Regions from separate parts of the Salinibacter ruber DSM 13855 genome, predicted to be linked through region 1. Evidence: riboswitches for the same ligand, from Rfam matches in the RefSeq annotation. Region 1 holds a riboswitch; the other holds the start of a gene.
What was found. Region 1 has a riboswitch for thiamine pyrophosphate ahead of tenA (thiaminase II). Riboswitches for the same ligand answer to the same signal wherever they lie in the genome.
Positions count from the first base shown of each region.

Region 2: linked by a shared signal. The riboswitch ahead of SRU_RS03715 (ABC transporter substrate-binding protein) and the one ahead of tenA (thiaminase II) in region 1 are both predicted to bind thiamine pyrophosphate.

Region 1 covers NC_007677.1:439,898-447,374, reverse strand. The annotation lists gene SRU_RS01805 (metallophosphoesterase family protein) at 1-183, shown strand, start outside; gene SRU_RS01800 (PAS domain S-box protein) at 406-3,702, shown strand; TPP riboswitch at 3,809-3,912, shown strand; gene tenA (thiaminase II) at 3,982-4,695, shown strand; gene SRU_RS01790 (DsrE family protein) at 4,733-5,203, opposite strand; gene SRU_RS01785 (efflux RND transporter permease subunit) at 5,325-7,477, opposite strand, start outside.
Region 2 covers NC_007677.1:907,096-914,572, forward strand. The annotation lists gene SRU_RS03700 (GAF domain-containing protein) at 107-619, opposite strand; gene SRU_RS03705 (DUF427 domain-containing protein) at 687-971, opposite strand; gene SRU_RS03710 (hypothetical protein) at 1,452-1,661, opposite strand; partial or broken gene SRU_RS16005 (hypothetical protein) at 1,664-1,717, opposite strand; gene SRU_RS03715 (ABC transporter substrate-binding protein) at 1,958-2,899, opposite strand; TPP riboswitch at 2,985-3,107, opposite strand; gene SRU_RS03720 (ferredoxin--NADP reductase) at 3,710-4,417, shown strand; gene SRU_RS03725 (carboxypeptidase-like regulatory domain-containing protein) at 4,803-5,993, shown strand; gene SRU_RS03730 (potassium channel family protein) at 6,123-6,800, shown strand; gene SRU_RS03735 (hypothetical protein) at 6,903-7,217, opposite strand.

The DNA of each region.
Region 1 (7,477 bases):
AAGGGCCAGTCGCTCGGCAGCGTCGCGGTCCGCGAGGCCATCGAGGCCCACACGCCCCGGCTCACCGTCTGCGGCCACATCCACGGCAGCTGGGAAGAGACCGCCCATGTCGGTCCTACACCGGTCCACAACGCCGGGCCCCACGGGCGCATTTGGACCCTTTCTGAGGCGGACGGGGCGTAGATTCATCGCGGCGCCGGAACGTTTATCGCCGTTGAAATTTAACTTCCAGAAGAAGTGGTTATTTTTGCAGAAAGCACCATCCCCCCTCAGAGGGCCTGCACCACATCCCAAGGGCCCTGTCGCCGGCGCAGCGGGACTGGGGGACGCATTCGTGCTCCGACATAGCGCTCTGATCCCGACCGGATGAACAACCCCGCCTCGCCCCCAGGGACATTTTTCTCCGTGGATGGAGACCGCAGCGCAGAGGTCCCGATTGAAAACCCGGCCTACCGAGATCGCCTCCGCGGCCTCCAGACCGACGACACCCGCCCCCCCAACGAGACGCTACGGGCCCTTCTCCGACTCGGCGCCGAATGGCTCGACGTGGAGCTTGGGTATCTTGCCCGCGTCGACCCGGCCGCGTCCACGTACGAAGTCGCGGCGGTCAGCGGGCCCCATCCCACCGTCACGAAGGGCGATACCGCCCCCCTGGCTCAGGCCTACTGTCGGCGCGTCATCGTGCGCGACGACGCCCTGGCCCTCGAGGACGCGCCCAGACAGGGCTGGGACGGCGACCCTGCGTACGAGACGTTTCGGCTGTCCACATATCTCGGGGCCAAGGTCGTTGCGGATGGGGCGCTGTACGGGACCCTCTGCTTCGTCGACCGGGCCCCACGGCAGGCCGCGTTCGACGAGTCGGACGCCGCGGCCCTCGCCCGCCTCGTCCAGGCCGTGGAGCAGACGCTGGAGCGCCGCCGGCCCGAGGCCCGTCCCCGGCAGACCTCGGCCCGCCTGGAGGCCCTGTTCGAAGAGGCGCCCGACATGATCACCTTCCATGACGCCGACGGGCAGCTTCTTCTGGCCAATCCGCGCCTCTGCGAAATGACCGGCTATGACGCCGACACGCTCACCCGCCGGCACATGTGGGACGTCGATGTTTCCCTGAACCCGGACGACGCCCGGGCCCGGTGGGCCACCATGGCCCCCGGCGATCAGCACCGCCGGGAGGGCCGGTATCGCCGAAAGGAGGGCTCGACGTTCCCGGTGGAGGTCGATCTCCGGTGCATTGCCGTCGATGGGGCGCGCCAGTTCGTGGCGACTGGGTGGGACACCACCGAGCATAGACGGACGGAAAACGCCCTCCGCGAGAAAGAAGCCCGGCTGCGCGGGCTTGCCAACAGCCTGCCGGGCGTGACCTACCAATTTTACGTCCGTCCCGGCGGGGAGTGGGGCTACCACTTCGTCGGGGAGAAGGCCGCGTCCGTCCTGGGGCTCTCCCCGGACCCGGACGGGTTTTACGACCGGTTTGTGCAGTGCATCCCGCCCGAGCACCGCGAGCGGTACAGGGCGAGCACGAAGGCCGCGGCCGCGGAGCACCGCCCCGCCCGCATGGAACTGCCGTTCGAGCGGCCCGACGGCACCCGCATCTGGCTGCTCTGTTCTTCGATGCCCGAGCGCAGAGAGAATGAGACCCTCTTCAACGGGGTGCTCCTCGACATTACCGACCGGCGGGAGGCCGAGCAGGCCGTGCAGGCCGAGCGCGACCGGTTCGAAACGCTCTTCCACAACCTGCCCACGCCGGTCGTGCACGGCTGGTCCGACGAGGAGGGCCACCTCCGGGTCCAAACCGTCAACGACACCTTCGAGTCGGTCTTCGGGATCGGCGAGGAGCAGATCCGAACCAAGGACCTCCAGGCCGAGATCGTACCGCCCGACGCCCAGGACGAGGCGGACTCGATTCGCCGCTGGTTGCTGGCCGGTGAACCGGTGGACCGGGAGGTGCGACGGGAGACGAGCGACGGCACTCGGGACTTTCGGGTCCAGGTGACCCTTCGGGACGACGGCCCGGGCCCGACGGAAGGGTATGCCATCTACACCGACATCACCGAACGGAAGACGAAGGAACGCGAGCTCCGCACGCGTGGGCGCCTGTTGAAGCAGCTTCGCGAGAACATTACGGACGTGGTGTGGATGAGCCCGGCGGACAAGTCGGAGATTGAGTTCATCAGTGACGCCTACGAGGAGATTTGGGGCCGCCCGACCGATCAGCTCCACGACCACCCAAACGCCGTGGTGGAGGCGATTCACCCGGCCGACCGCGATCGGGTCCAGGCGGCCCTGGACACCCAGCGCAAGGACCCGGACGCCTACGAGGAAACGTACCGGGTCGTCCAGCCCGACGGCACCGTGCGGTGGGTGCGCGACCGGGCCGCGGGCGTGTACGGCGAGGACGGGCGGCTCGAACGCATTATCGGGGTGGCCACCGACATTACGGAGCGGAAGCGCCGTGAGCAGGTCCTCCAGGCGCGTCAGGACAAGGTGGAGGCCCTCTACACCACGACGAGCCAGGTGCTCCGTGCCGAAAGCACAACCGCGGTGGGCCGCTCCATCGTGGACCTGGTGAACGAGGTGTTCGGGTACCCTGTCGTCATCGTCCGCTTTCGCGAGGACGAACGCCTCGTCCCGGTCCAGGCCTCGCCCGACGTCGCCGACCACGTTCCCAACCCGTCGTCCTTCGACGTGACGGGCGAGAGCGTCGTGGCCACAGCCTTCCGGGACGGGGCGACCGCCCTGTTCGACGACCTGAGTGCCGTCGGCGATTCGGTCGACTACGGGGCGGTGCGGGCCACGGCCGTCGTGCCGATCGGGACGCACGGCACCATCTCGGTCGCGGCCCTGGAGGCCGGAGCCATCGCGGGCTTCGACCGCCGCCTGATCGAGATTCTCTCCACCTACGCCGCCCTCGTGCTCGACCGGATCGAATACGAAGGCGAACTCGTCTCGGCCAAAGAGGAGGCCGAGCGCCTGAATCGAATGAAGAGCGCCTTCCTCGCCAACATGAGCCACGAGATCCGCACCCCACTGACCTCGATCATTGGGTTCGCCGAGGTGATCGGGGACGAGGCCACGAGTCTCTTGGAGCATTCGGACTCTCCCCCCGACGCGGTCACCGCCCTCGACCAGTTTGCCGACCTCATCGAAGAGAGCGGGCACCGCCTGCTGGAGACGCTCGACACGGTGCTCAACCTCTCGCGGCTGGAGGCCGGCGAGATGGAGCTTGACTGCAGCCCGCTGAACCTGGCGGACGAGGTGGCGGAGGCCACCGACCTGTTCGAGCCCCAGGCCCTCACCGAAGGCATCGACCTGCAGGGGGAGACGGCGGAGGGGCCCCTCTGGGCTCGTGTCGACGAGGGCGGCCTGCGCATTGCCCTCCAAAACCTCATCTCCAACGCCCTCAAATACACCGAGGAGGGCGGGACGGTCCGCGTCCGGGCCGGCCGGAGGGGGGACGACGTGGCCCTGGAGGTCGAGGACACCGGCGTCGGCATGGACCCCGACCACGTGCCGGAGCTCTTCGAGCCGTTCCGCCAGGAGTCGGAGGGGACCGGCCGGACGTACGAGGGCACAGGCCTCGGCCTGGCCGTCACGAAGCAGGCGATCGAGCAGATGGGCGGCACGATCGCGGTCGAGACCGCAAAGGGCGAGGGCAGCTGCTTCACCGTGCGGGTGCCCGCGGCGGACGCCCCGGACCCGGCCTAGCGGCGCAGGCGTGGGGACACGGAGAAAGGTTTTGGAAATTTGCCCGCGGCCTGCGCCAAGCCGCCCCCACACGCTGGACGCTTTCCCTGCTCCTGCATATCGTTTGGGATGAAGCTAGGGGTGTTCGGCGCCGCACGGCGGCCGGGCTGAGAGAGTCCCTCCGAACCTGATCCGGGTCATGCCGGCGCAGGAAAGCACAGTTCTCCCCCGTCTTTCTGTGGGCCTCGCGCCCCTGGCTTCGCGTTCATTTCGTTCTGCAACCCACCCCGCGAAGCCCCCATGGACCTGACTGCCCCCCTCGACACCCGTGCCTTCTCCGTGCCCCCCTTTGCGGAGGCCTGCCTGGACCACGCCGACGACACGTGGACGGCGGCCTTCGACCACCCGTTCGTCCACGCCCTCGCCGAGGGCACGCTGGACGCGGACACCTTCATGTTCTACCAGATGCAGGACGCGCGCTACCTGGAGGCGTTTGCCGACGCCGCCTCTCTCCTCTCCACCCAGTGCACAGACCCGGACGACACGCTCTGGTTCATCGACGCGGCCCGCCTCGCGATCGTCGTCGAGGGGGAGCTCCACGAGGGCTACGGCGACGAGCTCGGGTACGGCCCCGACGACATCCGCCAGCTCCAGCTGACCCCAAACAACCGGGCCTACCAGAACCACATGATCGAGCGGGCCCAGCGCGGCACGCTCGTGGCGGGCACGGCCGCCATCACGCCCTGCCCCTGGCTCTACGTGGAGCTCGGGCAGCGCCTCGAACGAGACATGGGCGCGATTCCCGAGGACCATCCCTACGCCGAGTGGCTCGCCATGTATCGCGACCCGGAGTTCAACGAGTACATGGACAACCTGCTGGAACGCCTGCAACGGTTTGCCGACGCGGCCGACGACGCTGCACGCGAACGCGCCAAGACGGCGTTTACCACGAGCGTCCGCTACGAGTGGATGTTCTGGGACCAGGCCTGGACGCAGCAGGAGTGGCCGGTGTAGGAGCGCCTCCGCGTTGCGGGTCCGGCGCCGGAGCGGCCTACAACTGGAGCGTCACGTAGCCCTTCGCCTCCAGCCGAAACAGCTCGTGGAAGCCGTTTGGGGCGGTGTCGATGCCATCGAGAAGATCCCCTTCAGTCACGCCTGTCTTTTTCATGGCGAGGCCGCACGCCACCACGCGAACCCCGGCGTCGAGGCTCTCGGTCAGGGCGGCGGCGTGCGGGCCGCCCGTCACGAGGCCTTTCACGGCGGGCCCCACGACCACCACGTCAGCGGCCGCGGCCGCAAAGCCGTCCGCCTCGCCGGTGAGCGAGGTGCGAGCGCTCATGAGCACCACCGGGAGCATGTCGGCGCTGCGGACGAGGTAGGCCGTGCGGGGCGCCTCTGCCGCGGCCCGCGAGGGCGCATCGGGCGAAGACGTGGTGGGCTGTGCCTGGGCGCCCAGCGGCAGCAAGAGAGCCGCAGCGAGGAGCAAAAGGGACTGCGCACGGCGGCAAACGAGAGCGTTCATGCGGTGAACGGTCATGGGGTAGAAGGTCATGGGAGAGGAGTAGAAAGTGAGGCCGGTCGGATGGCCGCGGGGACGCCGCAATGCGCCCCCGTGGTGTTCAGACGCAAGGGCGCGCATCACCTCAGAACAGGGACCGGAGGCCCGCCACCACGTCGCGCTGCAGCATCGCCAGGGCCGGCACGATCAGCATGAGCACGGCCGTGCCCACCAGGATGCCACCGCCCAGGCTGATGGCCATGGGCACCAGGAACTGCGCCTCCACGCTCCGCTCCAGGATGAAGGGCGCGAGGCCAAAGAAGGTGGTGAGCGAGGTCAGCAGGATGGGCCGGAAGCGCACCTGTCCGGCCCGGACGAGGGCCGCGCGCCACGAGGCCCCCTCGTCCCGCTCCTCGTTCGCAAAGTCGAGCATCACGAGCGCGTCGTTCACGATGACGCCACTGAGTCCGATGATGCCGAAGATGCTGGGCAGGATCAGGTTGTACCCGAGCAGAAAATGGCCGAACAGGGCGCCGATCCAGGCGAAGGGGATCGTGCTCATGATGATGAGCGGCTGCACGTAGGAGCGGAAGGGGATGGCCAGGAGGCCGTAGATCGCGAACAGGGCCAGCAAGAAGCCAATCTGGAGCGAGCCCTGTGCCTTCCGCTGCTCGCGCTGCTGGCCGCCGAACTGATAGGACAGGGTCGGAACCTGCGCCTGCAGGGCCGGAAGCGTCGCCCGTTCGAGGCGGGCCGTGGCCGCCCCGCCCGTCGTGACGGCGGGATTGACGTCGGCGCTCACCGTGACGACGCGGCGCCCGTCCTGCCGGTCGATCTGGGTGGGGCTGTAGCCGAGCGAAACCGTCGCCACCTCCTCCAGGGGAACCTCGGCGCCGCCGGGCGCGCGGATGCGGTAGTCGCTCAGGTCCGCCACGGCACTCCGCTGCGCAGCGGGCAGGCGGACGTACACCCGCACCTCGTCCTCGCCCCGCTGCAGGCGGAACGATTCCGTGCCGAAGAAGGCCGCCCGCACCTGCCGGGCCACGTCGCTCAGCGTGAGCCCGAGGGAGCGGGCCGCCGGCTTCATGCGGAGGGACAGTTCGCGCTTTTCCTCCCAGTCAACTGTTACGTCCTGGACGCCGGCGTACCGCCGGAGCGTGTCCTGCACGACGTCCGCGGCACGCGTCATGACGTCGGTCGTCGGGGCAAACAGCTGCACAGAGACCGGGTCGCCGCCCGGCCCGCCCGCGGTGCTGGTAAACGCGAGGGACTGCACCCCGGCGGGCGTTCCGACGGTGTCGCGCCACTGCTCTTCGAGAACCGGGGAGGGGACGCTGCGCGCCTCCGCGTCCACCATCTCGATGCTCACCTCCGCCACGTTCGGGCGCGGGGCCGTGAAGCCGGCCTGCGTGCGGCCGCCCGAGGCCACCGGCTGGCGGCTCACCGTCGTGTAGGTGTTCTCGAGCAGCCGCTCGTCCGCCTCCTCTTCCAGATCGCGGAGCACGCCCAGGCCCTGCGCCCGGAGCCGCTCGGCCCGGCGGGCGGTCTCGTCGGCATTGGTGCCCGGCGGCATCTCCAGCTGGGCCGTCACCACGTTGCCGGGGATGCTGGGGAAGAATTCGTTCTTGACGTACCCGTTCGCCACGAGACTAAACGTGACGACGAGGAGCGAGAGCCCGCCGACCAGCGTCACCCCGTAGCGGCGGGTGGCAAACCGGAGGAGGGTCGTCAGCGGCCCGTGGACGAACGCCACGAGGCGGTCGTGGACCCCGGCACGGATCCCGTCGAGCCATTGGCCCACGGCGGTGGACGGGCCGTCGTCGCCGGTGCCGTGGGACAGGTGGGCCGGCAGCACGAAGAGCACCTCCACCACCGACACGATCAGCACGAAGATGACGACCGTGGGGATGTCGCCGAGAAACTTCCCGATCGTGCCGCCCACGAAGAGGAGCGGCGCGAACGCGGCGATGGTGGTGAGCACGGCAAACACCACGGGCGTCGCCACGCGCTGGGTGCCCTCCACGGCCGCCGTCAGCGGGGCGCCCGTGCGCTCCTGCTCGGCGTAGACGTTCTCCACCACCACGATGGCGTCGTCCACCGCAATGCCCATCGCGATGATGAAGCCGAACACCGACAGCATGTTGATCGACACGCCCAACTGCTGCATGAAGATCAGCGCGCCGACGAACGAGAGAAGGATGCCCGAGGCGGTCCAGAACGCCTTCCGGGGGGCAAGAAAGAGCGTGAGCACCACCAGGACGAGAACCAGCCCCAGGACCCCGTTCTCGACCATGATGG
Region 2 (7,477 bases), 470 kb from region 1:
GCGAGGGCAGGACGCGAGCTGAGAGGGGCCCGACGTGCGGTGCCGGAGGCCGCGCGCCATGGCTGACGCGTGCACGTGCATCAGGGACGAAAGGCCGCTCCACAGGCTACCTCAGTTCTGTGTCGCCGAATTGCGCGCCGAGGTCCCGACACAGGGCCTCCAGGTGCTCCCGGTCGGTCGGGTCGAACGCGCCGAGTGTATCGGAGTCGACGTCGAGCACGGCCAGCAGGGCATCGTCTGGCGTAAGGACGGGCACGACGATTTCCGACTGGGTGGACGACTGGCACGCGATGTGGTCCGGGGCCTTGGACACGTCCGGCCATAGCTGCGTCTCGCGGGTCCGTGCCGCCGCGCCGCACACGCCCCGATCAACGTCGATGTGGAGGCAGCCGTGCGGGCCCTGGTACGGCCCCACGAGCAGCTCGTCATCGGACACCGCCCGGTAGAAGCCCGTCCAGTCGTAGTGGTCGAATGAGTGGTGGAGTTCGCACGCCACGGTGGCCATCGCCGACACCCAGTCGGTCGGGCCGTCCAGCAGCGCGTCGATGCGACGACGGGTGTCGGCGTAGCGTTCGGCTTTGTCCGACGCAGTAGCGGTGGAGGAGGCGGGGGAAGGCATCTGGGGCGGGCGGTCGTGCACGAAAACGATTGGGGGCGGCCCGACGGCCGGACCGCGAGGGGCAATTCTACTCCGTCACCTCCACCTGACTGGTGTAGAAGGCAACGTGGTCCTTGAGCTCGGAGGCCTCGTCGGACGGATCCGGGTAGTACCAGGCGGAGTCCTCCGCGCGGTTGCCGTTGTCGACCAGGTCGTAGTAGTGGGCCTTGCCCTTCCACGGGCAGGTGGTGCGGTGCTCGCTCTTCTTGAAGTAGTCCTTGTTCAACGACTCGGGCGGGAAGTAGTGGTTGCCTTCAACGACGACGGTATCGTCGCTCTCGGCGAGAACGATGTCGTTCCAGGTGGCTTTCATGGCTGTTGGGCGGTTATGACGAAGGACACGAGCGGAGGGGGAAGTAGTCCCTCCGTATCAGAGAGTGCGAATTTCAACATTACGATACGGACCGGAAGCCCGCAGGTGCCACACCGTGTCGAAGTCGTTGCAGTGTGCCCGAATGTTCTGCACGAGAGGGGCGGAAGCCGGCGGCGTACGTCACGAAAATACCGCACGGGGCCCACCGCTGCCGATGGTCGCGACGGGCCCGAGAGCGAACATGGGGGAGACGCCCATTCGGGCCGGCAACGGTCCAGTGTACGCTCCTGTCCCGAGCCCGATGCAGGCCGTGACGAGACCGATGTTCGTAGCGTGCATTCCGCTTTCGCTCATCTGCCCCGGGCGTTCGTAGATGGCGGAATCCATCTCGGAGGATCGTTGCCCCCGACGGCAGTCCCGCTTCTCCTTTCGCGACCATGATGGGGGCCGGCTCGCGGCGATGGCCGGCGCAGGCCACGGTCACCCCCCAATCCCGCCAACCAGCGCGGTGCCCGCGATGGTCAAGACGAAGTACAGAAGCACGGCGATGATGGCGACCGGGAACGCGGCCAGGCCGGCCTTGAGAAGAATAACTGCCCAGTCGTTGAACCCGATGTCGATGTCCGTGAGGACGACGCCTCCCTGTCGGGACCGCTGGGCTCCTCGAACGGATAGCCGCAGTGGGGACAACGTTCCGCGTGCTCACTCACGTCGGTCGCGCACTCGGGACAGTCGATGAGCGCCATGGCGGAGTCGGGGACGGGATGAGGGGATGCGGAAGTGGGCTCCTTGTTGGGGGATACCCAAATTCGGTCGGGGCAGTTTCGCCTCGGGACGGAGCCGCCAGTCGCGCGGGCACCGGGAGAGCGCCGTCGACGCACTCCCAAAATAAGGAACGGCCCCCGGCGTCTGTGCCGGGGGCCGCACGGCGGACGACGAGCTGGCGAGTCGACGCTCGCGCCTTTTTTCGTGAAAGCGGGGGCGCTTCATCTGAGGGCCGCCGCGGTCTCTTGCGACGGCGTTCCCGGACCCGGGAGCGCGAGCGCATTCGTCCAGTACGCCCCTTTCCCGGGACGGTCGTCGATCAGGTTGCGACCTGCCATCCAGGCCTCCAGCTGCTCGTAGTACTGTGCCGTCATCGACAGGTCGTACGTGAAGCACGGCAGGGTGGCCCCGAAGATCGCGTCGGTCTGCTCGTCGTCCAGGTCCGCCCCGGTGCGGCGCGCGTAGACGGCCCGCGCCTCCGCCGGGCGCTGGTGCAGAAGGTCGATTCCCCGGCGCAGCACCTCCACGAGGCGGGCGAAGGCGTCTCGGCGCTCCTCCAGCCGACTGGGCGTGCTGATCAAGACGAGTTGGCAGAAGTCCGGTATGCCCCAATCCTTGAGGGCGAAAAACTCCGCCTCAAGGCCCCGGTGGGCCGCCTCCACGAGCTCGAAGTTATAGAAGGCCAGCGTGGCCGCGTCGGCCTCCCCGTCGACCAGGGCGTCGGTGTGGTAGAAGCCGTAGTCGACCGGCGTGAACGCGTCGGGATCGTACGTTCCGCCGTCGGCCTCGACCATCGAACCGGCGATCGCGGGGCCGCCGGGGCCGGGGGCCCCAGGATACTGCAGGCGTGTCCCGGCGAGGTCGCGAGGGCGCTCAATGCCGGCGTCGGGGCGGTACATCACCCCGCCGTTGGTGTGCAGGAACCGGGTGAAGCCGACGACCGGTCGGCCGGCGGCGCGGTCCTCAACGAGGTGGAGCGGCTCGGTGACCGCCACGTCCATGTCGCCTTCTTCGATAGCGGTGACGGCGTCGAGGTGCTCCTCCGGCTCAATGACCTCGAGGTTCAGGCCGGCGTCTTCGAGCCAGCCGTGTTCTTTGGCGAGAAGAAGGGGGGTGTGGTCCGGATTCAGAAACCACTCGAGCCCCAGGCGAATCGTGTCCATTTCGGGAACGGAGGTTGTGCTGGCGATTGACGAGAAAAGAAGCGCCAGCAGTGCCTCCCTGCCCACGGCCGTGGGCGAAGAGTCAGGACGGGCCAAGACGAGTTCCTACGCCGGTGCGAACCGGGTCAGGTTCAAAGGGTGTGATCTCAGCCTCGACTGCGCTGCATTGGCCACAGGCACAGGCGTCGAGGCACCCCTAGCGCGTGCACAAATGCATCATAAGGAGTGCCCGAATCGACGTCAATGGCCACCCGGCGGAAATTTTTGCAAGCAGTGGGGCGTGGCGATCCTGTTACAGTACAGGGAGCCCCGCGGAGGGCAGCCCAGAGGAGTTCGTTCGGGGACGGCACGCCACGTCCCCTCAACCCATACGCCGTCGCCATCCTGCCTGGAAGGCTCAGCGGGTGCCTCCTCGTGACAGGCGGACTGAGACACAACAACTTAACTAAGCAACCAAAATCGCCCGCCCCCGGAATCTTTCCGGCTGTCCCTCGTTGCCTCCTTCTAGCACAAAACTCACAAGAACCCGTTTCCAATTTTCCGAAGGGGTCAACCCCATACTTCGGCCCTGCGCCGCCCCTTTTGTGCGTTTCCGTGAACGTCACGGCCCCGGTCGCGTCCCGTTCGACCCTCGCCTGGCCTTTTGGAAATTGCGCCGGGCAGTATGATTGTCTCTTCGGTTGCACGACCGGTCGTCCGTACGCCTGACGTTCCCACCCCACCCGGATTGCGGTCTGTTGACCATCACCCTCGATGTAAAGCGGCCTGCACTCCCCTTCTGAACTCTACCAACGCAAGAACCCGCCCCCTATGGCTTCCGACACGCTAGAAACCACGCTTACCTCCATCCACGAAATGACCCCTCGGGTCAAGCAGTTCATCCTTGAGGCGGGGGACCATACCTTCTCCTACCAGCCGGGCCAGCACGTCGTGATCAAGTTTGAGCAGAACGGAGACGTCGTCGGGCGGCCCTACACGCCGGTCAACCTGCCGGGCACCGGGGCCCTGGCCCTCGGCATCAAGCGCTACGAGGACGGCACGGCCTCGACCTGGATGCACGACCGGTCGGTGGGGGAGGAGATCACAATTACCAAGCCCAGCGGCAACCTGCATCTGCGCGACTTGGACCGAGATGTCGTGTTCCTCTCGACGGGGACGGGCATCACCCCAATGATCGCGATGCTCAAGCAGTACTTGAGCGAGGGCAGCGGCCGGGCGGCGTTCCTCTACGGGGAGCGGACGCAGGAGGACATCATGTACCGGGAGACCCTCGACCACCTGTCCGCGGGCCGCGACAATCTGGAGGTGCTCTACTCCCTGTCCGACGAGGACTGGGACGGGCCGACCGGGCACGTACAGACCCACCTGGGCGATGTGGTGGACGAGCGCTTCGAGGACCCGCACTACTACATCTGCGGGATCCCCCCGATGGTGGTCGACAGCGAAGAGATGCTGCAGGAGGAGGGCGTCGACGACGGCCGCATCTTCACCGAGGGCTGGGAAAGCGACGCGGTGTAGCCTGCGTGCCCCCGCCCTGGGGAGCCCGTCGCCTCACATCCGCCGTGTAGCTTCCGCCCCTGCTTTCAACCCGGTCGCTCCGGGTTGCCGCTGTGCCTCAGCACCTGTCCCGCTGCGGACGGCGGCCCCGGTGCCCCAAACCGGGCCGGCTCCCGATCGTGGGGGCTGTGGATCTCCCGGCGGATGTGGTTCCGACGGAGGCGCTGCCCGAGCGGATGCGTCTCCTGCCTTGGCGCAGCTGTAACTCCCTGCCCCCGCCGGGCACACATGATTGGGGGACGAGTGTGCGGCCGGAGAGGTGCGCCCGTTGTCCTCGCCCGCGCCGCAGAGGGTAGACCCAGTCTGTCCCACCTACACTGCTTCTTTTCCGGCTCGCCTTTGTCCCATGCGTCGTGTCACAGGGGGTCCCCATCTCGCTTTTTTCCTCTGCCTCTGTGCGCTACTTGGCGCCGGGCAGGCGGCCAACGCCCAGCAGCCCGCCCCTGCACGCGGACGGGCCACCCTGGTGGGCACCGTCGTAGACTCGGCGACCGGCGCTCCCCTGTCGGACGTGAACGTCTTCATCGCGGAGAGCATGCGGGGGACGACGACCGACGACCAGGGGCGCTTCCGGCTCACGGGCGTGCCGCTCGGGGCTCAGCAGCTCTACGTCTCTTTCGTGGGGTACAAGTCGGCGTCCCGGAGCCTCAACCTGCGGGAGGCGAGGCCGTATCGGTTCGAGTTTGCGCTGCCGGAAACGGTCCTGGAAGGGGAGGGCGTCGTCGTCGAGGCCGAGCGGGACGAGCAGTGGCAGCGGCGCTTCGAGCGATTTAAGTCGGCCTTCCTGGGGGAGACCCCCAACGCGGAGCAGGCGAACATCCGAAACCGGGAGGTGCTCAGCTTCGACGGGGGCCTGGGCTCGCTGGAAGCCTTTGCCGCCCGCCCCATCGTGATCGAAAACCAGGCCCTCGGCTACCGGGTGGAGTACCACCTGGAGGACTTCAAGGTCACCCAGCGGCGGACACAGTACGATGGGGAGCCGTTCTTTGAAGAACTGGAGGGCACCCCGGCCCAAGAGGCGGAGTGGGAGAAGGCCCGCCGGGAGGCATTCCTTGGGTCCTTCCACCACCTCATGCTCGCCATGATTGAGGATCGGGTCGAGGAACAGGGCTTCAAGCTGTTCTACCGCCAGAATGCACCGGGCAGCCCCCCCGGCAGCTCGTCGTCGGGCCCGCCGGGGAGCGGCGGCTTCGGGTCGGGCTTTTCTGGGGGCGGACGGATGTCCATCGAGGTGGGCGACATCATGACCGAGGGAGACGGGCCGGACGAACACATTCTTGACTTTCAGGGGGCGGCCGAGGTCATCTACCTCGGGGAGAAGCAAAGTGAGGCCTATTCGGCCTGGCGCGAAGAGCGCACCGGGCGCCGGGGCGGACGGGCGCCCCGCTACCAGACCTCCCAATTTTGGCTGGAGCGGGGCCCGGCCACTGTCGACTACAAGGGCGAGGTCGTGGAGCGGTACGGCGTGACGGTGTCGGGATACTTCGGGTTCGAGCGGGTGGCCGACCAAGTGCCAAAGGAGTACCGCCCGCAGTAGGCGCCGATGCGGGCGGCCGAAAACCTTCCCTGAGGAGAGGAATATAGCCCGTGGGGATTCCGATTCCACGCCCTCATGGCACGCGGCCCGCCGCGCGCCCTCGCATCCACCAGAAGCCCATCCACCCACATGACTGCCATTTCCAACCCAGACTCGGAGGATCTCCACATCATTATCGCCGGGGCCGGGCGCGTTGGGCACCGGACGGCCCGGGTCCTGAGAGACCAGGGCCACGAGGCGTATCTCATCGACAAGGACCCGGACATCGTCGAGGACGCCCGGCAGGCACTGGGGGCGACGGTTATCGAAGGGGACGCCACAGACCCGAAGGTGCTGGCGCAGGCCGATCCCGAGCGGGCCGACGTCCTCGCCGCCCTCACGGAGACCGGAGCAACAAACTTCGCAATTTGTGCGGTTGTCAAGCACCTCACCGGCGACATCCGCACGGTTGCCCGGATCGAACGGCCCGATCAGCTCGACGAGGAAGGCACGTTCTTTGACCGGGTGGTCTACCCGGAACGGGCCGGGGCAAAGTCCGCGGTCAATCAAATCCTGACCGGGGACACGCGGGTCTTCGAGGACGTTGGCGGCGACCTTGATGTGGCGGAGGTTCAGGTCGCCCCGGAGGCCCCGGCCGCCGGCAAGCAGCTGGATGCCGCCGCGCTCCCGGACCAGAGTCACGTCGTGTTCGACGTCACGAACGACGAGGTGCCCCAGCCCAGCACCGAGCTCGTGCCGGGACACCGGTACCTGATTGCGGCGGCCCCCGGCGTGGCCCGCGAGGCGCGGAGACGACTGGTCGGCTAGCGCCGAGGCCGCCGAGACACACCGCTCAGTGGGGACGGAGGGGCGGCTGCTTTTCTCCTGCTCCCGGCTGGTGGCCAGGGACATTCGTGGCCTCGCGCTTCGCTAGCCCGACGCGGGAAGGTAGTTCATCTCCTCCCCGACCGGGTCCGCCAACTGGAGTTCATCGATGACGTGCCGCTTCGTGTTGGGGCCCAGCTCCGTCCACCGGGCATGAGCGAGACGGCCCAGTTCGATCGGGCTGCCGTACACCTCGTACCACTCCTCCGCGAACTGCTCGCCTCGTTGTTCGCTCACCCTGCGGCGCAGCTGCTGTAGTTTCTCGGCCTGCCGCTCGAAGTCAGGGGTCCGGCTTCCGAACAGTCGCTCGAACTGGTCCAAAAGATCGGAGCGGGAAGGGATAGAGTCTGTATCGTCCATCGGCCTGTTGGTCTGTGGGGGGAGCGTGGAGCAGTCGCCCGACTGCGGTCATTGGGACCCGCGGCCAGCTGCCAGGCACCTGTCAGGAATCTGTGCCGCTGGGGCAGGACATTCTGGTCCACAAAATGTGTGCGACGTTAAATGAGAACGGCCCGGTGGTCTGTCCATGCGCGCCTCCCTCCCGGTGTGATGTGGAAGAAATGTCGAGGACGACCGTGCGAATCGGCCGGCAAGGGGGGCGTAGGCGCACGCGGCATCGT